One region of the Solibacillus sp. FSL W8-0372 genome, then DNA from elsewhere that is predicted to be linked to it. Evidence: a T-box and tRNA genes for the amino acid it is inferred to sense, from the RefSeq annotation. Region 1 holds a T-box; the other holds one or more tRNA genes.
The links. The T-box of region 1 lies ahead of trpS (tryptophan--tRNA ligase). A T-box ahead of a tRNA ligase gene usually reads a tRNA of that ligase, here a tRNA-Trp.

Region 1 (15,686 bases):
GGATGAATTTCCACATTCCACATCCTCTTTTTCATACAATATGCAATAAACTTTCAAATCGTTCCTTATAGAATAAGACCAATAAAGGTAGTAGCCAATCCTAAATAAATTACAATACTCGTGACATCGTTCAATGTCGTAATAAAAGGACCCGATGCAACGGCAGGGTCGACGCCTAGCTTATGCATAATAATCGGAATAAATGACCCGGCTAATGTAGCGACAATAATGGAACAGCAAATTGATGCCCCGACAAGTAAACCTACTATCAAGGTACCTTTCCAAAAGAAAATAATTCCCACTACGATAGCTCCGCTGACCAATCCCATAATGATACCTGTACTTAATTCACGAAGGACAAGCTTGAACTTACTTTTACCTCCGATATCTCCAGTTGCAATACCTCGAATCGCGACTGCTAATGCCTGTGTACCACTATTTCCTGATGTACCGGAAATGAGTGGAATAAACGTGGCAAGTAATGCGACTTTATCAAGCGTTGCTTCAAATATCCCCATTAACCCTGAAGTAAGCATTCCTAGAAACAATAAAATAATTAACCAAGGCAAGCGTTTTCCAGCTGCTCGTATCGGACCTGCATCATTGTCATCCATATCCGAAATACCCGCCAGTTTTGAGTAGTCATCTTCTGCTTCTTCTTCAATAACATCGATAATATCATCGAATGTAATGATACCTTGGAGTTCTCGAGTTTCATTAATAACCGGAATTGCTAAAAAGTCATAGTCCTTCATTAAATTCGCGACATTTTCCTGGTCGTCGGTCACCTTCACAGAAAGGACGCGATCACTCATAATGTCACGAATATATAAATCTCCTTCTGCAACAATTAATTCTCGTAACGTCATGACACCAAGCAGTTTATGGGAACTGTCGACAACAAAAATATAGTAAATGGTTTCGGCAGTCTGTGCTTCTTGACGCAATACGCGCATCGCCTCACGAACAGTAGCACTCTCTAAAACCGAAACATACTCGGTTGTCATTATTGCCCCTGCTGTGTATTCCTCATAGCCTAAAAGCTCATTGATTTCATCAACAGTTTCATCATCCATCATATCTAAGTAATTTTCACGTTGCTCAGTGTTCAGTTCATTTAATATATCTACCGCATTATCGGTATACATAAAACCGAGCATCGCAGCGCCATAGGATGGATCCATTTCATTTAAATAGCTTTCATATTCATCATCTTCAATTTCCATTGACTCTAAAATAATGGCCATTTCCTGAGGAGACAAGTAACGATAAATAACTTGCCGTATATCCGGACCTACCTCTTCGTAAAACTGTGCTTGATCAAATGGATGGAGAACTAAAAAATGCTCACGAAATGCTTCAATATTTTCCTCATCGAGTAGCATTCGCAAAAAGGACTCATCATACTGTACTTCATCATTTCTTTCCTCTATCATGCTTGTCCCCTCCTTTCAATTACTTTATTAATTCTATTATATGCGCTCAATTTCCAATTGCATCAAAATCCAATTATTCATCTTGCACATTCCAATATTGCTATAACAAAGGACTATTTTATTACTAACTTTTTCAGTTCGTCAAGGATAGGAATTGCCTGTATTTATTTACAATATTTAATTGAAGCAGGATTCTGTCCGCCCTTCCAACAGTATATTCCCTTTTTCACCAAAAAATAAAAGACACCAATTGAGTAATTGGCATCTTCTATTAATTAATAAGGTTTAATATTTCAGGCGGGAGATTGCTACAAAATTGCATAGTCTCCTTCGTTAATGGATGTTCAAACTGGATATTCCGGCAATGGAGTGCCTGACGATTTAATAATGTTCGACTTCCTCCGTATAATTCATCTCCCACTAAAGGGTGTCCTATATGAGCCATATGGATTCTTATTTGATGTGTTCTCCCTGTATGGAGCTTAAGGCGAATATGAGTCAAGTTATTTTTACGTGCTATAACCGATACATCCGTATGTGCAAACTGACCATCCGCACGTACTTCACGTTCGATAATACTCGTATCTTTTCGTCCAATCGGTAAAATTATGGACTGTTGATCTTGTTCTACATACCCTTCTACGATTGCTTCATATTCACGATGAATACTTCCGTTTTTTTGCTGGCCACTCATTATATGATGTATATGACGATGTTTCGCAATGACCATCAGCCCTGACGTATCACGGTCGAGTCGTGTAACAATATGCACCGTTGAAGCCAGGTGCTGTTGAACGAAATAGCCATATACATAATTTGCGATGCTGCCGTTTAGGTGTTCTCTGGAAGGAATGGAATTCATAAAAGAAGGCTTGTCCAATACGAGTACTGCTTCATCTTCATATACAATGGCTAAAGGACCTTCTTGTGCAGCCAAACCTTCGCTTACTTCCTCCTGTGGAAAAATAATTGTTACGACATCTCCAATTTTAAGGCTATGCCGTACATTCTTTTCTTCACCATTGACTAAAAGTGTTCCTCCATCAAATTTGATGGCGGTCAAAGCACGCTTCGAAATTCCCCATTGAGCAATCGCATCACGCAATAAGGCATTTTCTATTGAATTAATAAATTGTAATTGAAATCTTTTATCCATATAACCTCATTCTATTCATTTGAGACAAATGAATCATGTACACGTTCCCAAAATGGAAATGGTCGGAAGCGCGCAAAACGCACTTTTTCATTTGCAACATTGAAGGTAATCGACTTTACATCTGTTTCCGTCATGCTTATATGATCGACAGTCATATTGAATTGCTGCTCATGGACTGGCTTTAATACACAATTGTGATGGGCAGGTAATACTAAGGAAGAACCTACAGTACGAAAGACACGATTGTTGATTGATGCCATTTCTGTAAGTTGGAAAGCTTGTAATGTTGGGTGGATAATTGCTCCACCTAAAGCTTTATTGTATGCGGTACTCCCCGATGGTGTCGAAATACACAACCCATCGCCACGGAACCGTTCGAAATGCTCACCATTTAGCTCAACATCCATTACAAGGGTAACGTCCGGTGATTTTATCGTAGCTTCATTCAGAGCCAAATAAGTACTGGAATCCGAATGATGGCGATGTACCTGTACTTCCAACAGCGGATATTCGACTACATTAAATTCCTTTTTAGCAATCGATAATACTAACTTTTCCAGCTCGGAAGGCTTCCAATCGGCATAAAAACCTAAATGCCCTGTATGAATACCAACAAAAGCTGTTTTGTCCAAACGATGCAAATAGCGATGGAATGCATGCAATAAAGTCCCATCACCACCAATGGAAAGAACAATTTCTGGCTCTTCCTCATCAAATTTCAACCCGAAATCGATTAAATAAGATTTTGCGAGCTCCATCAATTCATTTGATTGGTCATCTCTGCGTGATTGAATTGCAAACTTCATTAGCTTTCACGCTCCTCTTTGTCAGTTGACTTATGAATAGCTGTATTAGTTGCTTCTTTTACTTCACTAAAATATGCTTGAGCCTCATGAATTTCACTTTTAATTGAGGACATTTCCTCATCCAGACGAAATGCCGCTTCTGCCGCACTTTGCAATCGATTTTTTATTTCTTCCGGGAAAATTCCCTTATACTTATAGTTTAATGAATGCTCGATAGATGCCCAAAAGTTCATTGCCAATGTACGGATTTGAATTTCGGCCACGACAACAATGCGGCCCTGAATCGTTTCTACAGGATATTCTACAATCATATGATGTGAGCGGTAGCCACTCGGTTTACTATGTGTAATATAATCCTTTTCTTCAATAACCTTCATATCATTACGCTGGCGAATCAATTCCGTAACTGTAGCAATATCGTCAACAAACTGGCACATGATACGAACGCCTGCAATATCCTGCAATTCATTGCCTAAACGCGGATTCGGCTCAAATGGTATCCCTTTATCAAACGATTTATCATATATACTCGCAAGTGGTTTAACACGGCCTGTTACGAATTCAATTGGTGAATTTGCACTCATGATGCCAAATTGCGATCGCATGCCTTTTAATTTAATTTTCAGTTCGTCCACTGCTTGTCGATATGGACTTAAAAATACTTCCCACTGCCCCATTTACAAAGCCCCCCAACTTGAAATAGTACTTTCACGTCACACTATTTCAAAACACGTTGTTTCAAACAATTATACTTCTTGTGCATAAGAAAAACACATTTCACACTTAAATAGCACGAAATGGCACGTTTTTCATTTCAATACATTAAAATTGCTAATCATTCTTTCAAAAAATCGGCAAATTCCTTTTCTACAGCTTCTACAAAGCGGTCTCCATAGTTACTGTTTCCTACTATATTGTACAGTAATCCTTTTAATTCATCGGCAAACTGTATAAGAGGTACCAAGCCATCTTCTACTTTTAAATATGGCTGTTGCCCTGACTTTAACGTTTGTACTAATTGCGACCATACAGCTTGAGGAAAACCAATATAACTATATGCATCGTTTTCTTCTATGATATAAAGAAACGCCTCATTATCCGAATCAACAATCACTTGTCCTACAGGTTGCAATTGGCTAAGTTGTTTCTTTTCATTTAAAATAAAATGGATTTCATTATGTACTGCTTGATATTGACTAACTATATATACATTTCTCAATGAATTGAACTCCTTTTCAATTACGTCTTAATGTTGTATGTTCTAATTTTTCAAACCGGCATGAAATCTTTAAAAATCTATGCCATCCACTACTTGCCTTCACTTCATATTTTACCATAGGACTATCGATTGGTGCAGTTTCGTTTTATTGATTTAAAATAAAAACCTAAACAGTAAAGGAAGATTAAACAATGACCCAGCATATCGAAATAGAATTTAAAAATATTTTAACAAAAGCACAATATGAAGAACTTCTTCAGGCTTTTTCCATCCAGCCCGACCAGATTATTCGTCAAGTTAACCACTACTTCGATACATCTAGCAATCATTTAAAGCAACTCCAAAGTGCACTTAGAATTCGAGAATTCGGGGAAACAATTGAGTGTACATTAAAAGAAAAAACATCAGAACATCAACATTTAGAAACAACCGACTATATAACAAGGGAACAAGCCGATCAAATGCTAGCTGGCAATAGGATTACATTGCCTACTGTAAATGAAAGATTAGAACTTTTTGACATTCCTATGAACACGTTGCAGTGCTACGGATCATTGACAACAGACCGAGTAGAGATACCTTACGAGGGAGGTTTACTTGTGTTCGATCATTCTTTTTATTTGCACTGCGACGATTATGAGGTAGAATATGAGACAAATGATGAAAAGATTGGAAAAATAATTTTTTCCTCATTTTTAGCAAAACATTCAATTGAGCCGCAGCCCGCACAAAAGAAAATTGTGCGATTTATGACGGCATTGAATAATCAGAAAGGCTAGGTGCTGTCATGGATATTTCATCAATGAAGTCATTGTTGGAACTACAGGCAATGCAAAACATCAATACATCACACCAACCAGGCTCGAGTACATTACCATCATCGAACTCGACTTTATTTTCTGATTTAATGAGCGATATATTAAATGGTCAATCCCTTAATGGGCTTGGCGATGTAGGTACCTTAAAGCAATTCACAAATCCAGAACAACAAAATTCAACTACCAATAATTATATCGCTTCATTTTTATTAGAAAATTCAAATAATTCAACGGATTTGGCTGGTTCCCATTACCTCCAAGCAACGAGCGTAACACCAACCAATCTTGAATCATATATGAAAGATTATACGCGTAATAACGATATAAATAATTTCTTTAATGGGGCAGAAAAATATCAAGCAGAAATTGCAGCTGCCGCAAAGAAGTACAATATTCCTGAAAAATTAATTACCGCTGTAATGAAGCAGGAATCAAATTTCAATCCATCCGCTATTAGTGGTGCTGGGGCATCTGGCTTAATGCAACTAATGCCGGCTACTGCAAACTATCTAGGCGTAAAAGACCGCTTTGATCCTGAACAGAATATTATGGGTGGAGCCAAATATTTACGTCAAATGCTGAATCAGTTCGATAACAATATAGAGACAGCTCTTGCCGCATATAATGCAGGTCCAGGAAATGTTAAGAAATATGGAGGAGTCCCTCCTTTCCAAGAAACTCAAAATTATGTCAAAAAAGTAATGAATTATATAAACGTATAGCCCATAAAATGTAATTTATTTGCAAATTGACGTTGGCATTGAACTTTTTAACATGTAAATGTTCCTACTGTAAAATTTTTTAATAAACAATTAAACCTACTATATATATGCATTTCTAGCATATTTTATATGGATGTAAAGAGCCCTTCAAATTTTTTGCAGGGCACTTTATTTGTTAAAACATCATTCCGTTGCTAGAATGAATGTAACGCCTAAATGAAATTTATATTACGGAAACGTCATCCTATTTCATTAATGGGCTAAGAAAGACACAAAGGAGTATAACTAATGAATCGAAATTATACGATTCCTTATGAGGAACTCGGCGCTGAAAAGCTTTCTGAATTAATTAACGCGTTCTACTCTCGAGTGGCGAAGCATCCATTATTAATTCCTATTTTTCCAGATGATTTAACAGAAACAATTCGTAAACAAATACAATTCCAAACGCAGTATCTAGGGGGGCCTAATCTCTTCAGTGAAGAACACGGTCATCCAATGATGCGTGCCCGACATATGCATTTTAAAATTACACCCGATCGTGCCCAGGCATGGCTAGAATGTATGGCAGAAGCGATGGACGAGGTTGGCTTAGACGGTAAATTCCGCGAAGTTTACTATAAGCGTCTCGTAATGACTGCTCACCATATGGTTAACGCCCCAAATGATGAGGAGGGATTTGAGTGAATAATGTCCAACTTTTACAGCAACCTGTTGCACCGTCCACATGTAATAAACCAATTGAGCTTTATATTTTTATTGACCCCCTTTGTGAAAAAGCATTACTTATGCAAATGACTTTGCGTAAGCTTCAAGTAGAATACGGTCATTACTTTACATGTCGATATGTCCTTAGTACGGAACTCTCTGCTTTAAACAGCATTACTAGCCGTATGAAAGGCTGTGTTTCCGGAGCGGAATTGGATATTACACATCCTGCACTACCTTCAATCGCAATTAAAGCCGCTGAACTTCAAGGTAAGCGAGCTGGTTTCCGCTATTTAAACAAAGTACAGGAAATAGCGGTTCTTAATACTCGAAATATTAATTCTCATGCAACATTAATAGAAATTGCACAGCAAGTTAACTTGGATATGGAGGAATTCGTATCTGACTTCGGTTCCAAAGAAGCTGCCCGTGCATTTCAATGTGACTTATACTTAACGCGGGAAATGGAAGTTGATGAAGTACCAAGTATTGTATTTTTCAACGAATGCATTGAAGATGAAGGATTAAAAGTAAGTGGTTCATACAATTACGAAGTCTATGAACATATTTTAGCAGAATTACTTGGTGAAGAATTAACTCGCCAACCCGTCCCTACATTAGATGATTTATTCGATCATTTCAGCATTTTGACGACTGCGGAAGTTGCAGAAATTTATTCAATTAATGAACAGCTTGCCGAACGTGAATTAAAAAAACGGATGCTTCAACAAAAAGTAGAACGTATTATGACTGATGAAATAACACTTTGGCGTGCAAAATAGCACATTCTTTATCATTACACTATTATTTAATTGCCCTTATATATTTATTTTAACCAGCGACGCCTTAAGCGAGCTGGTTTTTTTGTCCTATAAAATAATTAAGTATAATTTCCGGGAAACGCTAATAAAGGCAGGAAAATAGTTATGTAGAATTTTGCATGGATTTAAGGAGAAGTATAAATAAAACAAAAGAGGCGCCTCTATCCTCGAGAGATAGGACGCCTCTTTTTCACAAAGGGGATGGGAGAAATGTTCACGTTCAAACAAAGGGGTGTATGTTTGTTATGTGATTTATTTCACAAATATTACTCTATCACGGAATAATATTTCTTGCAATAATTCTTTTATAATTTCACAAATTCGCCATATAGTAAGCGTTTCCATACTTACAAATTAATCATTGATTCCAAGTATGTTAAAAACGAGTAAATCATTGATATATAGCGCTTTTACACGTATTTATTCGAAAGAAGTTTTCGACTGTTAAAATGCTGATTGGACAGAAAATCCGTTTTCAAAAGCAAAAAACGCACCTGAAACAGATGCGTTTTCACAAACAATTAATTATTTAATAATAACTTTTCTAACTCATCTAACTTTTCTTCAAACACCTTACACGCAAGCGCGATTGGTTCTGGTGACTCCATATCTACACCTGCTGCTTTCAATACTTCAATCGGGAAGTCTGAGCAACCTGCTTTTAGGAAGTTGTTAATATAGCGCTCTACAGCTGGTTCTCCCTCTTCCAATATTTGTTTTGATAAGGCTGTTGCCGCAGATTGACCTGTTGCATATTGGTATACGTAATAGTTGTAATAGAAATGAGGAATACGTGCCCACTCAAGGCCAATTTCTTCATCAACAGTCATCGCATCACCAAAATATTGTTTGTTCAAATCATAGTAGATTGATGTTAGCTTCTCAGCTGTAATCGATTCGCCTTTTGCATCAAGCTCATGAATCATATGCTCAAATTCAGCAAACATCGTCTGACGGAACACTGTGCCGCGGAAACCATCTAGCCATTGATTTAATAAATATATTTTTTTCTTTTCATCATCTAAAGTTTTCATTAAATGATCAAATAGAAGTTCTTCATTGCATGTCGAAGCAACTTCGGCAACGAAAATTGAGTAATCAGAATATTGATACGGTTGGTTTTGACGTGAATAGTAGCTATGCATTGAGTGGCCAAATTCATGTGCCAATGTGTATAAATTGTTCACGTTATTTTGCCAATTCATTAAAACATATGGGTTTGTACCGAATGTACCTGATGAATAGGCACCACTGCGCTTCCCTTTGTTTTCTAAAACGTCAACCCAACGACTATCCAAACCTTTTTGAACAATCTCCTGATATTCCTTACCTAAAGGCGCAAAGCTTTCAACCATTGTTTTCATAGCTTCATCATATGTTACTTCCATTTTCACTTCTTTTACAAGCGGTGTAAATAGATCGTACATATGCAGCTCATCCACGCCTAACACTTGTTTACGCAGTTCCACATAGCGATGTAGTGCTGGTAAATAATCATGGATTGTTGAAATAAGCTGATCATATACTTTTTCAGGAATAAAGTTATTGCTCAATGCTGCATGACGTGCCGAATCGTAATTACGGATTTTTGCATTGGCATTATGTGCCTTCACATTCCCTGCTAAAGTTGTTGCAAATGTATTTTTATATTGACCATATGTTTTGTATACTGCTTTGAAAGCTGATTCTCGTACTTCACGATTGTCACTTTCCAGCATAGTAATGTAATTGCCGTGTGTAATTTGTACTTCTTCCCCATCTTCTCTAATAATTTTAGGGAATTCGATATCGGCATTGTTTAATGCACTAAATGTTTTGCTCGCTGAAGAAGCCACTTCCGACATTTGCGCTAACAGCTCTTCTTTTTCTGCAGATAATACGTGCGGACGGCCTAAGTTAATTTCCTTCAGGCTCTGTTTGTATAAAGCAAGCGGTTCATAGCTTTCCACATAGCTGTTTAGGGTTGCTTCATCCAATGCTAAAATTTCAGGGGTAATAAATGACCATGCAGCTCCGACATTTGTAATAACAGAACGAACGCGACCGTCCAAATCCTGATATTTGCTGTTCGTCGTGTCTTGGTCATGCTTTAAATGAGAATACACATATAATTTGTGCAGACGCTCATATAATGCATCACTAAATTGCAATGTATTGTATAAGCTTTCAGCACTGTCTGCTACTTTCCCTTTAAAATCCGAAGCTTGCTTTGATAATTGGTCTACTTCTTTCAGTTCTGCTTCCCAAGCCTCATCTGACTCGAAAATTGTTGTTAAATCCCAAGTTAAATGCTCCGGTACTTCTTCACGTGTTAAAATTTGCTTAGCCATTCATTTGCCTCCTAATATTCCGAAATTCGAAATTATAAGTCTATTTAATCAATTTCATTACTCAATTGCAACCCATTCGTCGTATAGAGCTTCAAAAAGTTTATTTAAGCTCATACTTTCATGTACTTGCCCAATATTAAGCTCCCTTAATATTTTTAAATACTGTACAACAGCCGCATTCCTCTCGCTAGTTTGTTCCATGCCACTCCATTCAAAAAAATACGGAATAGCCTTTTGGTTCATCGTTTTTGGAGTAAGACTGTGACATTTCATAAAATAAAACAATTGTACTTGCCATTCTAAACAAAAGCTGTCAAAAGCATTTGTATTCATTACTGGAATCCCTAAAAAAATCGGTAAATTAGTGGTCGTTAACCGCAATTCATATAAAGCACGTAAAAATCGATCATTAACCCCTTTTTTACTCAGCAATATACGAGGCCGCAAATATTGGTCGCGGTATTCTCTGAAGCTAATAAGGAACTGACGAAATATTTCCTTCGGGATTTTATCGGGAATGAGGAATGGAAATCGCTGTTGATGTAACGGAAGTATTTTAACAAATGCAAAGTACTGCATTTTATTGATATGAATTAAATTACTCAAATAGTAAAAGTTTTTGCTTTTTACATCATAGGTGAGGAGAAAATATTGATTGTTATACTGTTGGATAAATTGAGCATTGAAATGATTAATTGAAATTTTCAACATTCCTGATGCTTGAAATTTTTCCGGTGTATGCAATAGCCATATTGGTGTAATATTTGCCTTTAAATACCCTTTTGTCCGCTGTAGAAAAAGATCCTGCGAGATCGGGCTGCATTGAAATTCGATGGCATATTGCCTGTCCATTTTAGAAATGAAAATATCGGGTCGTTGACGGAGGAGCGGCAAATAGGGTTCAAGCATTGGTTGCAGCTTGAGCTTTGTAAAATGTTGAAATAGCTGCTGCTTGCCTAATAAATGGGCGGTTGATTCCCGTTCCGAAAATAATGAATCGCAATTACTTTTTTTATAATGTGCAAAGTGAGGAATTTTAATCTGTCCAGCTTTCAGCAAAAGCTCCTCTCTGCACTGGGGACAATAAAACTGCCGCCGTTGCTTTAATTGTTGCAGCTCCCGCTCCGAAAGCTTTGACGTTAAATGAAATAGCTGTTGATTTTCTGTCATTGCGACCAACAATGCCTTCCACTCCTTTTTATCTATCGTAAGCAAATGAAGAACAGCTTTCAACTTATAATAAGTAACTAGTGGGAAAGTGACATTTTCATTAGGTTATGCCTGCAAACAAGTCCAATTATATAGACAAAAAAAGCCACCCAGAATCAGGTGGCTTTAACAACTTGATTATTCAAAATATGTGATGATTGTTTCAAAGCAGTCCTCTGGAATAATTGTCTCCGCGTATTCGTCTAAGCGGTGTCTCGTAACTTTGGAAGCGGATAAATATTCAGTGCATATTGCAACGACATTTTTCGCTTCTTGAATTTCCAGACTTTCTAACTCTACATATAAATAGTAGTAGTCCTCCCATTTATACAGCGCAGATTTAACTCCCAACGGGGCTGCGCGTTTTGCAAGAGGCACTAGCTCATCAATATCTTTAAATCGGAATCGTGCATTTTCAAGCGTCTGCTCTTCATCTTTGGCTGCCTTACCAATTGCATTGAAAATCGATTCTTCCATTTCGTTTAATTGATCTGCTATATGAAGGTCGTCTTCAAAAGTACCAACCATCGATGAAGTTTCGGAATCATTCCCTACAGATGCACGAGTTACAACGACTTCTAACCCACTATCAGAAGCATTAATATGAATCCAAATCGGACCATCTAAGTCGAAATAATCATCTGTATTTACTTCGCCAATGATATCCCAAAAGAGCTCTTCTCCCTTAGCGCGATTGTACCAAATTTCTTCACGCGTATAACCACGGTCTTCGATATCACTATACGTAATAAATAGTTTTAACGTATTTTCATTAATGCGTTCGATGTCCATTAGACCTCAACTCCCTTCACAGTCATTGTATAGAACGTCACTTATATTCCAAAATGCATACAATAAGGCGTTCTATTGCATCGGAACTAAGATACTTAAAAAAATGGGAAGTATCTATAACTCTATTGTATGATGGATTGGATAAAAATGAAAAGAAAAAACATTATTCAGCATAAATTATTTGAATAATTGAAATTGTATTGTACCCATCAGTTTAAATCAAGTATTAAAGAATTCCTTATTAATATGATCTGAAATAAAAAAAAGATGCCACAATTGCACCCTAGGCAACCGTAGCATCATGAGTGTCTTTTATTTAGTTAACCATGCGTTGCGCTTCCTGAAGCTGGTAAGCACGTACTTTACGAGGTAGGAATCGACGGATTTCATCTTCGTTATAGCCGACTTGTAGACGTTTTTCGTCCAATATAATCGGTCGGCGTAAAAGACCTGGATATTCCTGTATTAACTCGTATAATCTTTGCAATGGCAATGTTTCAACATCTACATTCAATTTTTGGAAAATTTTCGATCGCGTTGAAATAATTTCATCGGTACCATCTTCTGTCATTCGTAAAATTTCCTTAATCTCACTAATTGTAAGTGGCTCCGAAAAAATATTGCGCTCTGTATATGGGATATCATGTTCCTCTAACCATGCTTTTGCTTTTCGACATGAAGTACAACTTGGTGAAGTAAATAATGTTACTAACATTGTCTCACTCCTCTCTAATTGATTTCAATTTAACTGATATATGCAGCTTCATTTCATATGGAAGCGTAAATATATAATACTTAGTTTAGAATTAATTTAATTTAAGATTCTGTTCTTATTATACATGAATACGCCATGTTTGAATACACATTGTCAACAAATAATTCAACTACCGTAATAATTTTTATTACATGTTTTTCTCTATTAAGCGCACTTTCTTTATTTTTGTGCTACAACATTTTTGTACCCTTATGCTAATAGATTTAAACTTAAAAGACAGAATGTTTTTTCTCATTTATTCAAATTTAATTGAGAACTAAACTGAGCGTAGATTTGTTGTTTCAAATAATCAGCTTGTTATTTTACTACTATTTCCACTACAATGCATTTTTATTCCTATTTCTTTCAAATAAAACAATTGCTTTCTTTTCAATATTTACGATATAATCACTTTCAAGATTATGAAAAAACGATGACGAAGAGTAGTACATTTAAAGCGAATGCCTAGAGAATCTGTGGTTGGTGCAAACAGATCATTCATTAAATGGAATGGACTTCCGAGTTAGCTTGATGAACGAACTTAAATATAGGTTCCATTAGTTAAGCTCGTTCCCTTCACGTTACGAAGAAGAGTGGCCAATTGAGGCAAGCTGGGTGGTACCGCGGATTTTAACATCATTCGTCCCTTCTATTATTTACTTAATAGAGGACGCATGATGTTTTTTTGTCTAAAAATTACTTCAAGTAATTTTGGAGAAAATCTTATTTACCCATTTTAAGGAGGAATCCCCCAATGAAAACCATCTTTTCAGGCGTACAGCCAACAGGAACAATCACTTTAGGAAACTACATCGGTGCAATTAAACAATTCCCTGCTTTACAGGATGACAATAATGCTATTTATTGCATCGTCGACCAACATGCTATTACCATTCCACAAGATCGATTGGAATTGCGCAAAAATATTCGATCATTGGCAGCGATGTACATTGCATGTGGTATTGATCCTGAAAAATCCATTTTATTTATTCAATCTGAAGTACCTGCGCACGCACAGGCAGGATGGATGCTGCAATGTGTCGCTTCAATCGGTGAATTAGAGCGTATGACACAGTTCAAAGATAAATCAACTGGAAAAGAATCCGTTTCTGCCGCACTTTTAACATACCCGCCGTTAATGGCTGCCGATATTCTTCTTTACAATACGGACATCGTGCCAGTAGGGGAAGATCAAAAGCAACATATCGAGCTGACTCGCGATTTAGCGGAACGTTTTAATAAGCGTTACAATGATGTTTTAACGATTCCTGATATTCAATTACCAAAAGAAGGCGCCCGTATCAAATCATTGCAGGAGCCGACGAAAAAAATGTCAAAATCGGATACAAATACGAAAGCAACAATTCGTCTTTTGGATACACCTAAAGAGATTGAAAAGAAAATCAAATCTGCTGTAACGGATTCTGAGGGAATTGTGAAATTTGACGTTGAAAATAAGCCAGGCGTATCCAATTTGCTTATTATTGAATCTGCCTTATCAGGAGTTTCAATTAAGGATTTAGAAGAAAAATACGAAGGCAAAGGCTACGGCGATTTTAAAGCAGGTGTGGCACAAGCTGTTATCGACCATATTGCACCTATACAAGAGCGCTATTATGCATTAATCGATTCTCCGGAACTAGATCTTATTTTAGATGAAGGAGCTGCTAAAGCGGATGCTATCGCAGCCAAAACGCTTAAGAAAATGGAGAACGCGATGGGATTAGGCCGTAAACGACGCTAACCATTCCGATTACCGCTATTAGAAGCAAATACAGTTCTGCACCATGAAGGATGTACAGCATTACTGCATGCCATGAATAGCCCAATGTCCGATAGTTTAAGTATAAAATCATATTACTAATCGACATTACACAAAGCCCATAAAAAAATAGAAATAGTACGAAGCGTGTCAAAACACCATCCTTTGTACAACTATACGAAAAACGAACGGACGATAGAATTGGTCCGTTCGTTTTTTATATTTTCTATTGCTCTGTGTATTTTTTAAACAATAAACAAGCGTTATGCCCGCCGAATCCTAATGAATTGCTCAGTCCATATTCCACATCAGCTTTTCGTGCTGCATTGGCAACATAGTCCAAGTCACATTCTGGATCAGGGTCATTTAAATTCATCGTCGGAGGTAAAATTCCTTCTTTTAGAGCAAGTACTGTGAAAATCGCTTCAATACCACCTGCTGCTCCTAATAAGTGACCAGTCATACTTTTTGTCGAACTCATTGCCAACTTGTATGCATGATCGCCAAATACCGTTTTTACTGCTTGTGTTTCAAATAAATCGTTGTACGGTGTACTCGTACCGTGTGCATTAATGTATCCTACTTGCTCTGGTGAGACATTCGCATCATCTAACGCCATTTTCATTGCTCGCGCAGCCCCTTCGCCATTTGGAGCGGGAGCTGTAATATGATGGGCATCTCCTGTCGAACCGTAGCCAACTACTTCTCCATAAATTTTCGCGCCACGCGCTTTTGCATGTTCATATTCTTCCAGAATTAATATACCTGCCCCTTCGCCAATAACGAAGCCATCGCGATTTTTATCAAATGGACGTGATGCTGTCGCAGTGTCTGGGTTTAAAGATAATGCAGTGTTTGCACAAAAACCGGCAACCGCCATTGTAACGATTGGTGCTTCCGTTCCTCCTGTAATCATTACATCCGCATCCCCGCGTTCAATTACTTTGAAAGCGTCTCCGATTGAATTTGTCCCTGAAGCACAGGCTGTAACAGAACATGAATTAACTCCTTTTGCTCCCAAATAAATCGATACTTGGCCTGAAGCCATATCAGGAATCATCATTGGTACGAAGAACGGACTTACTCGGCGAACACCGCGCTCTTGGAATGTCAAAAATTGCTGTTCATGTGTTTCCATTCCACCAATTCCCGA
Region 2 (15,686 bases), 1.3 Mb from region 1:
CCGATTTTGCTGTAAATGTAATGTCCCCATTTTTACTCCCTACAACATACTCAAATACAATCTCATCTAATTGCTCCCATCGATAATGCTGTTTATCAAAAAAATGATGTCTTTCTATTGCTTCCTGGCTAATTAGTAAGTAATTTTGCATAGATAAATAAGCAACCCCAATACTTAATCCGAAAAACAAAATACTATAAAGATACATTTTTTTCTCTTGTCTGTAGCCAATAATGCCGAACGCTATGATTAATATTAGACAAGATAAAAGCACGAGTCTCAGGTTTACAGGATTAGGGATGAATGTCGATGCCCGGTTATTATAAGAAAAATACTCCATTTGAAAAATAGGCTGAAACATCATAATAAACGGTGCACAAATCACAACTGTAACTGCTGCCATAGAGAAAAATAAACCTGGTGAAAAATTTTTGAACACTTCATCACTCCCCTAAGTAATTATATGTTAAAAATCAAATTTGAAATTATCCGGATTTTGTCCAAAGCGCTCATTGCGATTTACCGCATTCAGTTGCTGCATTGTTTCTTTTGTTAATTCAAAGTGATAAAGTTCACTATTCTCTTTAATACGTGAAGGTGTAACTGATTTTGGAATGATAATGACATCATTTTGTAGATGCCAGCGTAAAATTATTTGTGCTGGTGTGACATTGTATTCATGTGCAATACGTACAATTGTATCGTCATTTAATACATTTCCCCGTCCAAGCGGTGACCAGGCTGTTACCGCAATTTGCTCCTGTGCACAATAGTTTCTTAAGGACTCTTGGCTTAAATATGGATGTACTTCAATTTGGTTGACCATTGGGGCAATATTACAGCTTGCTAGGATGTCTTTTAAATGATGCTCATGGTGATTGGAAACACCCGGTACACGGATCAGCTTTTCTTCATATAGGCGTTCAATTGCCCGGTATGTTTCCACATACTTCTCCTTGACTGGCCAGTGAGTCAAATATAGATCTATGTAATCCATATCAAGCTTTTTTAGCGATATTTCAAAAGCACGCAACGTGTTGTCATATCCTTGGTCACTATTCCAAACTTTTGTTGTCACGAAAATATCCTCGCGTGGTACTGAAGAATGTTTGATTGCTTCTCCTACTTCTTCTTCATTGTAGTAAAGTGCTGCTGTATCGACTGCCCGATAACCTAAGTCCAGCGCCGTAGTAATTGCTTGAAGCGTTTCATCCCGGTCAGTCATTTTATAAACGCCTAAACCAAGCATAGGCATTTTAACTCCATTCGTTAATTCTTTTGTTGTTTGTAAATTCATATTCATCACCTCGGTATTAGAATGTTTTTATTATAGCACTACTTATGTAAATGTTACGAAACAGTTTCAATAATAAGGAAAAAATGGTAGATTGTCTCGATGTTATTTAGTATGATTTAATTAACAGAAAATTCTTTCAATAGAATTTAATAAATTTGTTTAGGAGCTGAAAAACTATGATGGACACGCAATTAGTTTTAACAGGATTTTTAAAGCGCGCACAAAGGTATTTCCCAAACAAACAAATCATCTCTCGTACTAGCCCTACTATGACACATCGCATTCCATTCAAAGATTACGTGAAACGAACTCATCGATTAGCTGATGCATTAACGAAGCTAGGTATGACGCGCGGTACAAAAGTCGGTACTTTTGCATGGAATCACCATCGTCATTTAGAAGCCTACTTTGCTATTCCATGTAGTGGTGCCATTCTGCATACAATTAACATCCGACTAGCACCCGAGCATATTATTTATATTATTAATCATGCAGAAGATGAAATTTTATTAATCGATGGTGACTTATTCCCATTAGTAGAGCCTGCTCTAGGTCATTTAAAAACAGTGAAGCATATTATCGTCATGAGTGATGATCCGGTTGCTCCACAATCCAGCTTTCCGAATGTTTACAGCTATGAACAACTTCTTCAGGAAGCCGATGAAAATTTCGAATTCCCTGCAGATTTAGATGAAAATATGCAGGCAGGGATGTGCTATACATCCGCAACAACAGGTATGCCTAAAGGTGTCATTTATACACATCGGAGTATTGTCTTGCATAGCTTAGCACTCGGTCTCGCGGAGTCCTTTGCACTAAAGGAAAGTGATATTGCATTACCAGTTGTGCCTATGTTCCATGTAAATGCATGGGGTTTCCCATTTGCTGCCCTTAATTTTGGCGCAAATATTGTATTACCAGGTCCAATGATGACTCCAAGTTTAATTCTAGATTTAATAGAACAAGAGAAAGTTACGATTACAGCAGGTGTTCCGACAATTTGGCTTGGTGCTCTTGCAGAATTAGAAAAGCAACCGCGCGATTTATCATCCATCCGTTTAATTATCTCTGGGGGTTCAGCTTCACCGAAAGGATTAATTCAAGCCTATAACGAAAAGTTAGGAGTCCCTTATGTAAACGCTTACGGTATGACTGAAACATCGCCCCTTGTAAGTATGTCGCATCCTACTACCGAAATGAACAGTTATACGGATGATGAAATGTTAAACATTCGCGTAACGCAAGGACTAACCGTATCTTTAATTGAAACAGAAGTCGTAAATGAAAAAGGTCCGGTTCCTTGGGACGGAGAAACTATGGGTGAATTGCGCGTACGCGGACCTTGGATTGCATCTGAATATTATAAAGATGATCGGACAAATGAAGCATTCCGTGATGGCTGGTTATATACAGGTGATATTGCAGTATTAACGAAGGAAGGTTATATCAAAATTACAGACCGTACAAAAGATCTTATAAAATCAGGAGGTGAGTGGATTTCTTCTGTTGATTTAGAAAATGCACTCATGTCTCATCCAGATGTTTTTGAAGCAGCAGTCATTGCTGTTCCCCACCAAAAATGGCAGGAAAGACCGTTAGCTTGTGTCGTTTTAAAAGAAGATGCTCTTGCAACAAAAGAAGAGCTTCTTCAATTTATTGAACAGGATTTTGCAAAGTGGTGGCTCCCGGACGATATCGTATTCTTAAAGGAAATACCAAAAACATCTGTAGGTAAGTTTTTAAAAGCTAAATTAAGAGAAGAATTAAAAGATTACGAAGTTCAAACAAGTTAGAAAATCAAACATAAAAGGTGTGGACGAATATTTCGCTGGCCACACCTTTTATTCATTTATTTCTCTTCATCTTCATCATCAAATTGCTGCGGATCTGCAATACGGTCCGATTCCTCCAATTGCCCTCCGTCACGCATATTTTCCATCTGCTTACCAAGGTTTTTTAATTCTTCCATTGAATTGGCCATATTCCCATTTACAATCTCATCTTTCTTCATATAAATCCCTCCATATTTTATTTTATATTTTTCCAATTTTGAACTATTTCTGACATAATTAAAGTTTTCATACAGGTAATTTATGCTATACTTAAAAAAGAATAATTAGAAACATGAGGAGGATACTTCCATGAAATTAATTTTAATTCTTGGTGTTTGCATCGCATTCTTAACAGCAATTTTCACTGCTGGTTATGATAGCAAACCATTCTCAAAAGAAAACTAATCCTATTAGCTTTTCATTAAAAGGCAATCGTTATTTATGCGATTGTCTTTTTAATTTGACTTTTTTTCTTTTATAAAATATATTAGTTACATAAAGTAAGTTGATTATAAAAAATAACTAATTAGGGAGAATGATAAATGCCTACTCATTTTCATAAAAAACCAAATTTATATCCAGCTCATGTTCAATTAAAAGTTTCTAACTTAAAACGTTCGATTGAATACTACACAACGATAATCGGATTTAAAGTCCTACAGCAAACAGAGTCGGAAGCATATTTAACAACAGATGGCCAAACGAGCTTAGTTTCTCTAGTCGAAGTACAAAATGCTCTGCCTCTTAAACAAGGGTTTGCAGGTTTATACCACTTAGCATTACTATTACCCTCTCGCAAGGACTTAGGAAACATTGTACAACACTTTGTTGATTTAAATATTCGCCTTGGTGCAGCAGATCATGACGTATCGGAAGCACTCTATTTAAATGATCCAGATGGTAATGGGATTGAAATCTACATAGACCGTGACGAAACTACATGGACATGGGATAACAAGGATCAGGTAAATATGGTAACAGAACAGCTTAATTTTCAACCCATTTTAGAAGCGGCAGACGGAAATTGGAATGGTTTACCTTCTGAAACAGTAATGGGTCACGTTCACTTATCAGTAGTAAATCTAGACAAATCAGAACAATTTTATACAAATGTATTGGATTATAATGTCGTAACGCGTTATGGTGCACAGGCTCTGTTCGTATCTACAGGAAAGTATCATCACCATTTCGGTATGAATACGTGGAACAGCAATAATGGCCATGTACCAACAGAGAATATGGTCGGTCTAAAATCATTTACGATCGTATTAAAAGACGAGCAATATGCAGATGAAGTTAAGCAAAGTTTAATAGACCATGATTTCGTCGTTGAGACCTTTAATGAAGCACCAGTATATGGCGGTAAACAACTTTTCTCTACAATCGATCCTAATGGTCTACGTATCGTGTTTACTGTAGACGGAGAATAAAATATTTTTGAAACTTTCTTTTGACTCCAGCGTATAAATTATTAATTAACATACAATGGAGGAGTTTTATTGTCACTATTTAATAAAGTTTTAGCGAGTGTAGGAATCGGTTCTGCTAAAGTTGATACAAAATTGCACAAATCTTCTTATACATTAAATGAAAATGTAACGGGTATAGTGGAGATTACTGGAGGAAGTACGGAGCAACAAATTGATGCTATCTATTTATCACTTTATACAAATTTCATACGTGAAATCGATGACAAAAAAATTAATGATCAAGCAATACTTTCCCAGTTCCAACTAAATGAGCCGTTTATAATTCAAGCGAATGAAAAACATGAAATCCCCTTCTCATTTCCTTTACCTTCTGTAGTTCCAATTACTATAGGTAAATCCCGAGTGTGGATTCAAACTGGATTAGACATTAAAAATGCGGTGGATCCGAAAGATAAAGACTTTATTGATATTCAGCCATCACCTCTGGCAAATAGCGTGTTAACAGCAATTCAAAACATGGGATTCCGATTACGTAAAGTAGACAATGAGCAAGCGCCATCTTATTTACGTCGCCAAACACCAATTGTGCAGGAATTTGAATTTACCCCTACTAATCAAACGTATCGCCGGTATCTAGATGAGCTGGAATTGGTCTTTTTAGGTCATTCACAAAACTCAGTCGAAATCCTACTTCAGGTTGACCGACGTGCGCGCGGGCTTGGCGGATTTTTATCAGAAGCTTTCGATATGGATGAAAGCTTCATTCGCCTTACCCTATTCGAAAATGATAATTTGTCAGCAAAACTTTCACACGCGATAGAAGCTAAAATGAAATAATAAAAGGCAAGAAGCAAATTGATCTGCTTCTTGCCATTTTTATTTTAACCCTGGATAGTTTTGTTGTCTTAAAGCTTCATAAATAACAATTGCCGCTGTGTTTGATAAATTCAGTGAGCGAATATGGTCACTTTGCGGAATGCGCAGGCACATATCGGCACGTTCCTTTGCAAACTCTTTCGGTAAACCGGTCGTTTCTCTTCCAAACATAAAGTAGATGTCCCGTGACGTATCACTAAAATCATGTGTTGTAAAAGGCTCATCACTATAAGTCTCAATTAAATATAAATCTCCATTCTTACTGTACTCAATAAATTCTTCTAAAGAATCATGATACACAACATTCACATGCTCCCAATAATCCAATCCTGCACGCTTTAACATTTTATCGTCTGTAGAAAATCCCAGTGGTCGAATTAAATGTAATGATGTATTTGTTCCAGCACATGTACGTGCAATATTTCCTGTATTTGCCGGTATTTCCGGTTGGTATAACACAATATGGTTTGGCACTTCAAAATCCTTCTCTCTTATTGATTTAACAATGTTAGTCCTTTTTCTATTTCAGCCAGCACTTCTTCATCTTGCTCTAGTTTTTTTGCAGCCAATAAAATTCCCTCGGCTTCATTTGTTCCTATTTTTCCAATTGTCCATGCGGCCGTCCCTCTTAATACCGGGCGTTCGTCTTTTTGCAGCACCTGAACTAAATCAGGCATTGCCGATTCTTCTTTAAAGTGAGCCAATGCTAATATGGCATTGCGCTGAATTGGCTTTTTACCGCGCCATGAACCCGAAACATGACTAAATTTAGATTTAAATTCTTTATTGGAGATTGATAAAAGAGGCTGAAGTAAAGGCTTTGCAATTTCAGGATCCGGCTTGAATTCTTCATGAATCCAATTTAGTTTTCCTTTATTTTTCGGACATACTGTTTGGCATGTATCACAGCCGTACAATCGATTCCCTATTTTACTACGAAATTCATCAGGCAAAAACCCTTTTGTTTGTGTTAAAAAGGCAATACATCGCTGTGAGTTCAGCTGACCCGGTGCTACAATTGCACCCGTTGGACAGACGTCAATGCATAAATTACAGTTTCCACATTCATCCTCTATCGGTGTATCAGGAGCAAAAGGTATATTTGTCATAATTTCACCTAAATATACGTAAGAACCAAACTCAGGTGTAATAATAGAACAGTTTTTCCCGCTCCACCCGATTCCAGCACGCTCTGCTATAGCACGATCAACGAGCTCCCCTGTATCGACCATCGATTTCACTTTTACATTCGGTACTCTTTCTTGTAGCCATGCTTCAATAAGCTGCAGACGTTCCCGCACTGCTGTATGATAATCGACTCCCCAGGAAGCACGACAAAAGATCCCTCGGCGTTCTCCCTTTTTTCCTTGTGGAGCATCCTGCATTCGAGAAGGGTATGCTATAGCAATTGCAATAATACTTTCGGCATCATCCAATAATTTTAACGGCTCTGTACGAAGCTCAATATCCGATTCTTCAAATCCCGACTGATAGCCTAATTGTTGCTGTCGTCGTAAACGGTTTTTTAATTCATGAAACGGAGCAGCGGTTGTAAATCCGATTTTATCTACCCCAATAGAACTTGCGTATTGAATTAATTCTTCTTGAAGTTGAGATACTTTCATTTCCCTTGCTCCTTTCAAATGATACAATGAATACAAGTTATTTTATATTACATAATTATCCAATATTATAATTGAAGTAGGTGCTTTAATTGAATATCTCTATTAATGACTCACTCTTTACAGTGAATGAACAATTTAAAATTGGCCTTATCCATTATAGCAAAATTATCGTAGAGGAATCTCCTCAAATGATTAAAGGTCGCACGCAACTATATCAGGAAAATTTATTTTTAGAATTACAGGAAAAACCTGTGACTGAGCGAACTGGAATTAGAGAATGGCGCCAACTTTGGAAATCTTATGGTGCCGATCCAAATCGTTATCGACACTCTGCCGAAAGCTTAATGCGACGTATCGCTAAACAGCAATATTTAACACCGTTTCATACAGCGGTAGATTTGAATAATTTCTTTTCATTGCAATTTGAGATTCCAGTCGGTATCTATGATTTGGATGGTATTCAAGGAAATGTTGAAATACAAGTTGGCAATGCATCAACAGGCTATGAAGGAATAAATGGTCGTTACAACACATTGGAAAATATCATTTATTTAAAAGATACGTTCGGTCCATTCGGTAGCCCCTATGTTGATTCAAAGCGAACTGCTGTAACTGAAGTAACTACTAATGCATTGCAAATCCTTTATTTACGTCCATCGATCAGTGAACAGGAAGCACAAAAGTTATTAAACAGTGCCGGAAAAATGTTTACACAAGTAAGCGGTGGCGAATTTGAGGCGCATGTTCTTTCAACTGAGAATAAAAAAATTCATTTTTAAGGAGCTGATAGTGTGAGCATTAATCTAGCGGAGGCAGTAAAACTAAAGAGCGTTATTACGAAGAAAATTCAAGAACGTACATTTGCTGTGAATCAACTAACACATGTGATCATTGAAAAAGGTGAACAACCAAAAAGACCCGATTACACACTTGAAATGCTAGAAGCTGAATTAAAACAATTACGGTATGACTCTCGTAAGCTGGATTCACTCATTTACCGTGCAAATATTGAAAATGTAATTGTATTTAAAGACGAGGAAATGCCCATTGTAGAAGCGATCGAACTTGCTAGCCAGTTACGGGCAGAAGCTGCCTTATGTAAAAGCTTAGGTTCTGAAGAAAAAGAAGCATTCTACCACAATTCTGGTGAAGCCATCCTGTACCGTGTAGCACTGTATGATCCGATGACATACCGCACTCGCGCTAACGAGCTGGAAAAGGAAGCACATCGCCTTTCCAATTTAATTAATGCTAAAAACTATCAAGTCGAAATCGAATTTGATGATAGCAACTACTTCTAATCCTAGAGCGGTGAGACTCCAATCTAGGTAATAACGAGCGATTTTTGCTTAGGCAAACTTAGAGAAACCAATCAACTTTTACCTGTTACAACGTTACCTTTCACTAATGACCAACTATTGTAAAAGATAACTACAAACTAAATTGTGTATTTCCGTCGCTCGTTATTAAAAGACACCTGCTCACTTATTTAGTGAAAAGGTGTCTTTGTTATTTATTTCCTAGTATTATTCTACACCCGGTAATATCCGTAATGTTTTATCATCCGCATCTAAAATAGCTTCTACTCCTAGTGGTATCGCAATATTCGGTTCGCAATGACCAAATTTAAATCCTGCTACTGCTGGTTTGTTTAAAGGCTTTATATACCCTTCTATAACGTTTAATACATCATCATAGTTATATTTACTGCTAAGCATATTAAAATCGCCTATTACAAAGCCTGCAGCAAGCTCAAGCTTTCTAGAAAGACGTAATTGATTTAATGATAAATCAATTTGCTCAATCGATTCACCGATATCCTCAATTAAAACAATTTTATTCCGAACATCAATTTCAAATTTTGTTCCAAGTGTACTAACAAGACGATTCAGATTACCACCTGTTAATTCACCACGTACAACACCGGATACGAGTGTACGAAGTGGCGAAATACTTTCTGTATACTGGATTTCAATCGGTTGGAATAATTGCTGGAACATTTTTTTTGATAATGGGTCTAGCTCCCCTTCCGGACCCGATAACATAGGCCCATGGAAGGTAACGACATTTGAAAACTCATTCACTTGTGTATGTAAAGTGGTGATGTCTGAATAGCCCCAAATGATTTTCGGATTGTCCTCGATTAATGGATAACTTATTTTATCTATAATTCTAGATATACCGTAGCCACCTTTTACTAAAAAGACTGCTTTCACTTCTGGATCACGAATCATTTGGTGAAAATCTTCTAATCGTTCCTCGTCTGTACCTGCTAAATAGCCGTCATACGATTGAATTGTATTGCCTAGCTTATATTTCAAACCAAGCTCGTCCAATATTGCTAATTTGTCCCCTAAAGATTCTATATTAAGCGGGCTGCTTAAATTTACTAATCCTACAGTATCGCCATGCTGTAATCTTGCTGGTCGTATTTTCATGTAAATGACCTCCTTTTGCTTCTGTCGCTATTGTATCATAGCGTTTTATGTAAAGCGCATTGCAATTTCCCCCAGGTTATCCCTATAATAGATAAAATTATTTTTCCATTATTAAGGAGATGCTACTTAATGAAATTTCCACCACAGCTACTTCTCATTTTAGCTACTTTATTATGGGGTGGTAACTTTGTAATTGGTCGCGCTGTTACCGGAGAAATTCCTCCTATTACCCTGGCATTTTTACGCTGGATTGTTGCCTTTGCCGTATTTTTCCCCATTGCTTACAAACGGACAAAAAAGGAATGGAGTGTACTGAAGCAAAATTGGGTTGCCGTCATTACGTTAGCTTTGACAGGAGTCGCTGCATTCAATACGCTCGTTTATATCGGTTTATATTATACAACATCCATCAATGCATCTTTAATGAATTCTTCCACACCGATAATTATATACATATTAAGCTTTCTCTTCTTAAAAGAACGTTTAACTAAGTATCAGTTAATAGGTACAATAATTTCTCTAGCTGGAGTGTCTTTTATTATTTCCGGAGGCTCATTACAAAGCTTACTTGCCTTTTCATTTAATAAAGGAGATTTAATTGTACTAGTTGCAGTGTGTTGTTGGAGTATTTATTCATTGCTTATTAAGAAGTGCGCTAGCAGGCTCCCTGGCTATTCTACATTTTTAGTAACAATTGCTATAGGTGCATTAATGCTGCTCCCATTTGCGGTATATGAACTACTCACTACATCCCAAACTATTGTATGGAGCACTACTACTATTGGAGCTATTTTTTATGTTGGGGTATTTGCATCGATTGTGGCATTTCTAAGCTGGAATACAGGCGTTGTAGCTTTAGGTGCCAACAAGGCAGGAATTTACTTAAACTTTATCCCTTTGTTTGCTAGCATCTTTGCAGTAATCTTTTTAAATGAAAAGCTGCTACTTACACAATTAATCGGCGGGGTTGCCATAATTGTCGGGGTATTTATCTCATCTATAAAAAAGTAAATTAAAAGGAGTGCATCATCAGCACTCCTTTTAATTATTCTACTCCTGTATAAATAACAGTTACGTCTGGATGATAGTTTAATACACTTGCTGGGAAGTCTTCTGTCACTTCACCACTACGAAGACGATCAAATGCTTCTTGCTTCGCTGCGCCTGCAATTAGTAAGACAATCTTTTTTGATTTCATAATTGTTTTAATACCCATAGTAATTGCATGTGTCGGTACATCATTGATTGAGTCAAAGTAAATTTTATTCGCTTCACGTGTCGACTCAGCTAGTTTTATAACATTAGTCCCTAAATCGAATGGTGTTCCTGGCTCATTAAAGCCAATATGTCCATTAACACCAATACCTAAGAGCTGAATATCAATATTCCCTGCTTCTTCAATCATTGCATCATAATCCATTGCTGCTTTTTCAATATTTGCTGCATTACCTGTTGGTAAGTAAATATTTTCCTGCTTCATATCAATATGATTAAATAAGTTGTGGTCCATATAGTAATGGTAACTTGCCTCATTTGATGGATTAATACCAATATATTCGTCCAAGTTAAAAGACTTAGCCTGAGCAAAGGAAATATTCCCTTCCTTATATATTGATACAAGTTCTTTATAAAACCCTTCAGGTGTACTTCCAGTTGCCATCCCAAAAACAGTTTTACTATTTTCCTTTAACTGTTCTACAAAAATACTTGCAGCAATTTTACTCATTTCATCATAATCTGTCGCTTCAACCCATTTTAAATTTGTTACAGCATTCATTCATTTCCCTACTCCCTATGCTTATATAATTCAAATAAAGTAAAGTTCATTTTTAGTTCCTTACATCAATACGTTAATTTTATAGCATAAATTTTTAATATGCTATATAAAACAGTTCACATTTTCTTTTAAAAAATACGATTTAACTTTAATTGTACCCATATAATTTATTAATATGTTAGGAATGAATTTCAAGCCGGAAAAAGGGTAGGACATTATAAACTAGTACTTTTTTGCATAATAAACCATATTTAAAAATACGACTGAAATATATAATGCAATGAATAGTGATAACACTTGAAAGGCTGAAACATTTAGAGGAGACAATGGGTTAAAAATCAACATTAATATAATGGCAAATATCACTCCCCAAAAATAACTAATGTATGTTGCACGTTCTCGAATCTTTTGAGCACGTTCATCCTTTGCTGCAAAGTGAGGTTCTAAATAAGCCAAACTAAACGCCATAATCGAAAGGGCAATCACCATTAATGCATCAGGAAACTTCCCTGAAAACATATGAGATCCATTAATGAAAATACCTATTAAAAGCATAAAGATACCGATAAACAAAAAGAATGACCTGTTTCCAGTAATCATTATTGATTATCCTCCTCATAAATAAATATATCCTCAATGTGACAGTTAAACTGACGGGCTAACTTAAATGCCAATGTAATGGAAGGGTTATAACGTCCCTTTTCCAAAGAAATAATGGTTTGCCTAGAAACTTTTAAATTTTCAGCTAAGCCATCCTGTGATAAACCATACCGTGTACGTAAATCCTTAATATTATTTTTCATTTTTACCTACCTAACGTAAAGTATATTTTACGTAAAGCTGACTTTACATTCATTATATATAAGAAGTAAATAATTGTAAATATAATACGAGAAAACGTTTTGTTTTCTTCGATGTTTGTAAGCCAACTGTTGTAGTACTGTAATTCCTTCTCAACTAAAAATAAACTATAGTAAACGAAAACACCCTCAAAGCCTGTAATCAAGACTTTGAGGGTGTTTTAATAGTTCTAACTTGAACTCAATGATACCGATAGCCGGGGTCGAACCGGCACTCCAGAAGGAACCGGATTTTGAGTCCGGCGCGTCTGCCAATTCCGCCATATCGGCAAAATAAAAAAGGGTAAAAAAAAACCGGAATTACCGATTAATTAAATATGGAGGCGGCAACCGGATTTGAACCGGTGATAAAGGTGTTGCAGACCTGTGCCTTACCACTTGGCTATGCCGCCATATTGGAGCGGAAGACGAGGTTCGAACTCGCGACCCCCACCTTGGCAAGGTGGTGTTCTACCACTGAACTACTTCCGCAAAAAAAAAATGGCTGGGGAACCTGGATTCGAACCAGGGCATGACGGAATCAAAATCCGTTGCCTTACCGCTTGGCTATACCCCAAAGCTTTTAATATAATGGGGCGACTGATGGGAATCGAACCCACGAATGCCTGAACCACAATCAGGTGCGTTAACCACTTCGCCACAACCGCCACTATATTATAATTTTAACTCTTAAACCTAAATAAAAATGGGGCGACTGATGGGAATCGAACCCACGAATGCCTGAACCACAATCAGGTGCGTTAACCACTTCGCCACAACCGCCACTATGTTATTTTTAAGTTTTTGAATTAATTGGCAGGGGCAGTAGGAATCGAACCCACACTGACGGTTTTGGAGACCGTAGTTCTACCTTTAAACTATGCCCCTATTAAAAGGATGGTGGAGGGGGACGGATTCGAACCGCCGAACCCTAAGGAGCGGATTTACAGTCCGCCGCGTTTAGCCACTTCGCTACCCCTCCAGGTAATGGTGCCGGCGAAAGGAGTCGAACCCTCGACCTACTGATTACAAGTCAGTTGCTCTACCAACTGAGCTACACCGGCAAAAATATGGTGGGTTTGGACGGAATCGAACCGCCGACACTTAGAGCTTCAATCTAATGCTCTACCAACTGAGCTACAAACCCATATTATATGTAGTATTTTAAAAATGGCGGTCCCGACCGGGATCGAACCGGCGATCTCCTGCGTGACAGGCAGGCATGTTAACCGCTACACCACGGGACCATTTGGTTGCGGGGACAGGACTTGAACCTGTGACCTTCGGGTTATGAGCCCGACGAGCTACCACTGCTCCACCCCGCGACAATACTATATGATTTAATTTGAATGGTGGAGGATGACGGGCTCGAACCGCCGACCCCCTGCTTGTAAGGCAGGTGCTCTCCCAGCTGAGCTAATCCTCCATGCTGGATATTGATGAAATGAATGGTGACCCGTACGGGATTCGAACCCGTGTTACCGCCGTGAAAGGGCGGTGTCTTAACCACTTGACCAACGGGCCATTTTAATAAATGGCTGGCGGAGAGTAAGGGATTTGAACCCTTGATGCAGGGTTACCCGCATACACGATTTCCAATCGTGCTCCTTCGGCCACTCGGACAACTCTCCAAGAGTTAATGGCTCCGAAGGCAGGACTCGAACCTGCGACCTGCCGGTTAACAGCCGGATGCTCTACCAACTGAGCTACTTCGGAATATTTCTATACAGCCTAGCGACGTCCTACTCTCACAGGGGGAAGCCCCCAACTACCATCGGCGCTAAAGAGCTTAACTTCCGTGTTCGGTATGGGAACGGGTGTGACCTCTTTGCCATCATCACTAGACTATTTTTTCAGAAAGACCTTATTTATTATACCACACTTTCCTTATTTGGCAAGTGTTTTTTATAATAAATTCATTCTTTCAAAACTGGATAAACGTTTCATTGAATTGTGCAATAAAATGTGGTTAAGTCCTCGACCGATTAGTATTCGTCAGCTACATGCGTCACCGCACTTCCACCTCGAACCTATCTACCTGATCGTCTTTCAGGGGTCTTACTTACTTGCGTAATGGGAAATCTCATCTTGAGGGGGGCTTCATGCTTAGATGCTTTCAGCACTTATCCCGTCCACACATAGCTACCCAGCGATGCCTTTGGCAAGACAACTGGTACACCAGCGGTGTGTCCATCCCGGTCCTCTCGTACTAAGGACAGCTCCTCTCAAATTTCCTACGCCCACGACGGATAGGGACCGAACTGTCTCACGACGTTCTGAACCCAGCTCGCGTACCGCTTTAATGGGCGAACAGCCCAACCCTTGGGACCGACTACAGCCCCAGGATGCGATGAGCCGACATCGAGGTGCCAAACCTCCCCGTCGATGTGGACTCTTGGGGGAGATAAGCCTGTTATCCCCGGGGTAGCTTTTATCCGTTGAGCGATGGCCCTTCCATGCGGAACCACCGGATCACTAAGCCCGTCTTTCGACCCTGCTCGACTTGTAGGTCTCGCAGTCAAGCTCCCTTATGCCTTTACACTCTTCGAATGATTTCCAACCATTCTGAGGGAACCTTTGGGCGCCTCCGTTACTCTTTAGGAGGCGACCGCCCCAGTCAAACTGTCCGCCTGACACTGTCTCCTACCCCGCTAAGGGGCATGGGTTAGAAGTTCAATACAACCAGGGTAGTATCCCACCGACGCCTCCTCCGAAGCTGGCGCTCCGGGATCTCTGGCTCCTACCTATCCTGTACAAGTTGTACCAAAATTCAATATCAGGCTACAGTAAAGCTCCACGGGGTCTTTCCGTCCTGTCGCGGGTAACCTGCATCTTCACAGGTACTATAATTTCACCGAGTCTCTCGTTGAGACAGTGCCCAGATCGTTACGCCTTTCGTGCGGGTCGGAACTTACCCGACAAGGAATTTCGCTACCTTAGGACCGTTATAGTTACGGCCGCCGTTTACTGGGGCTTCAATTCACAGCTTCGCTTGCGCTAACCGCTCCTCTTAACCTTCCAGCACCGGGCAGGCGTCAGCCCCTATACGTCACCTTACGGTTTTGCAGAGACCTGTGTTTTTGCTAAACAGTCGCCTGGGCCTATTCACTGCGGCTTCTCTAGGCTATGCACCCAAAGAAGCACCCCTTCTCCCGAAGTTACGGGGTCATTTTGCCGAGTTCCTTAACGAGAGTTCTCTCGCACACCTTAGGATTCTCTCCTCGACTACCTGTGTCGGTTTGCGGTACGGGCACCTCTCACCTCGATAGAGGCTTTTCTTGGCAGTGTGAAATCAGGAACTTCGCTCTAAAGAGCTCGTCATCACAGCTCAACGTTATAGTATGCGGATTTGCCTACATACACGCCTTACTGCTTGAACACGCGCAACCAACGGCGTGCTTACCCTATCCTACTGCGTCCCCCCATTTCTCAAACGGTGAGGAGGTGGTACAGGAATATCAACCTGTTGTCCATCGCCTACGCCTATCGGCCTCGGCTTAGGTCCCGACTAACCCTGAGCGGACGAGCCTTCCTCAGGAAACCTTAGTCATACGGTGCATGGGATTCTCACC

Region 2: it has a tRNA-Trp gene. The T-box ahead of trpS (tryptophan--tRNA ligase) is inferred to sense a tRNA for this amino acid. The anticodon was not compared.

Annotation. Positions count from the first base shown of each region.
Region 1 covers NZ_CP150204.1:734,184-749,869, reverse strand. The annotation lists gene MKY13_RS03525 (4-diphosphocytidyl-2C-methyl-D-erythritol kinase) at 1-23, opposite strand, end outside; gene mgtE (magnesium transporter) at 66-1,436, opposite strand; gene MKY13_RS03515 (RluA family pseudouridine synthase) at 1,708-2,592, opposite strand; gene MKY13_RS03510 (NAD kinase) at 2,604-3,398, opposite strand; gene MKY13_RS03505 (GTP pyrophosphokinase family protein) at 3,398-4,075, opposite strand; gene MKY13_RS03500 (hypothetical protein) at 4,234-4,617, opposite strand; gene MKY13_RS03495 (CYTH domain-containing protein) at 4,809-5,396, shown strand; gene MKY13_RS03490 (lytic transglycosylase domain-containing protein) at 5,405-6,157, shown strand; gene MKY13_RS03485 (globin) at 6,446-6,844, shown strand; gene MKY13_RS03480 (DsbA family protein) at 6,841-7,647, shown strand; gene pepF (oligoendopeptidase F) at 8,208-10,016, opposite strand; gene MKY13_RS03470 (competence protein CoiA family protein) at 10,074-11,186, opposite strand; gene mecA (adaptor protein MecA) at 11,364-12,017, opposite strand; gene spxA (transcriptional regulator SpxA) at 12,334-12,732, opposite strand; T-box leader at 13,196-13,422, shown strand; gene trpS (tryptophan--tRNA ligase) at 13,526-14,515, shown strand; gene fabF (beta-ketoacyl-ACP synthase II) at 14,760-15,686, opposite strand, start outside.
Region 2 covers NZ_CP150204.1:3,347,416-3,363,101, forward strand. The annotation lists gene MKY13_RS17140 (acyl dehydratase) at 1-439, opposite strand, end outside; gene MKY13_RS17145 (aldo/keto reductase) at 467-1,297, opposite strand; gene MKY13_RS17150 (long-chain fatty acid--CoA ligase) at 1,474-3,090, shown strand; gene MKY13_RS17155 (hypothetical protein) at 3,147-3,308, opposite strand; gene MKY13_RS17160 (VOC family protein) at 3,672-4,559, shown strand; gene MKY13_RS17165 (sporulation protein) at 4,629-5,396, shown strand; gene trmL (tRNA (uridine(34)/cytosine(34)/5-carboxymethylaminomethyluridine(34)-2'-O)-methyltransferase TrmL) at 5,436-5,909, opposite strand; gene queG (tRNA epoxyqueuosine(34) reductase QueG) at 5,927-7,060, opposite strand; gene MKY13_RS17180 (phenylalanine--tRNA ligase beta subunit-related protein) at 7,150-7,839, shown strand; gene MKY13_RS17185 (hypothetical protein) at 7,852-8,361, shown strand; gene MKY13_RS17190 (LD-carboxypeptidase) at 8,587-9,498, opposite strand; gene MKY13_RS17195 (DMT family transporter) at 9,628-10,509, shown strand; gene nagB (glucosamine-6-phosphate deaminase) at 10,544-11,275, opposite strand; gene MKY13_RS17205 (hypothetical protein) at 11,498-11,875, opposite strand; gene MKY13_RS17210 (helix-turn-helix transcriptional regulator) at 11,875-12,078, opposite strand; tRNA gene MKY13_RS17215 (tRNA-Leu) at 12,324-12,405, opposite strand; tRNA gene MKY13_RS17220 (tRNA-Cys) at 12,454-12,527, opposite strand; tRNA gene MKY13_RS17225 (tRNA-Gly) at 12,532-12,606, opposite strand; tRNA gene MKY13_RS17230 (tRNA-Gln) at 12,617-12,691, opposite strand; tRNA gene MKY13_RS17235 (tRNA-His) at 12,707-12,782, opposite strand; tRNA gene MKY13_RS17240 (tRNA-His) at 12,822-12,897, opposite strand; tRNA gene MKY13_RS17245 (tRNA-Trp) at 12,929-13,002, opposite strand; tRNA gene MKY13_RS17250 (tRNA-Tyr) at 13,013-13,096, opposite strand; tRNA gene MKY13_RS17255 (tRNA-Thr) at 13,103-13,178, opposite strand; tRNA gene MKY13_RS17260 (tRNA-Phe) at 13,186-13,261, opposite strand; tRNA gene MKY13_RS17265 (tRNA-Asp) at 13,286-13,361, opposite strand; tRNA gene MKY13_RS17270 (tRNA-Met) at 13,365-13,439, opposite strand; tRNA gene MKY13_RS17275 (tRNA-Val) at 13,465-13,540, opposite strand; tRNA gene MKY13_RS17280 (tRNA-Glu) at 13,564-13,638, opposite strand; tRNA gene MKY13_RS17285 (tRNA-Ser) at 13,654-13,745, opposite strand; tRNA gene MKY13_RS17290 (tRNA-Asn) at 13,755-13,830, opposite strand; rRNA gene rrf (5S ribosomal RNA) at 13,844-13,959, opposite strand; rRNA gene MKY13_RS17300 (23S ribosomal RNA) at 14,080-15,686, opposite strand, start outside.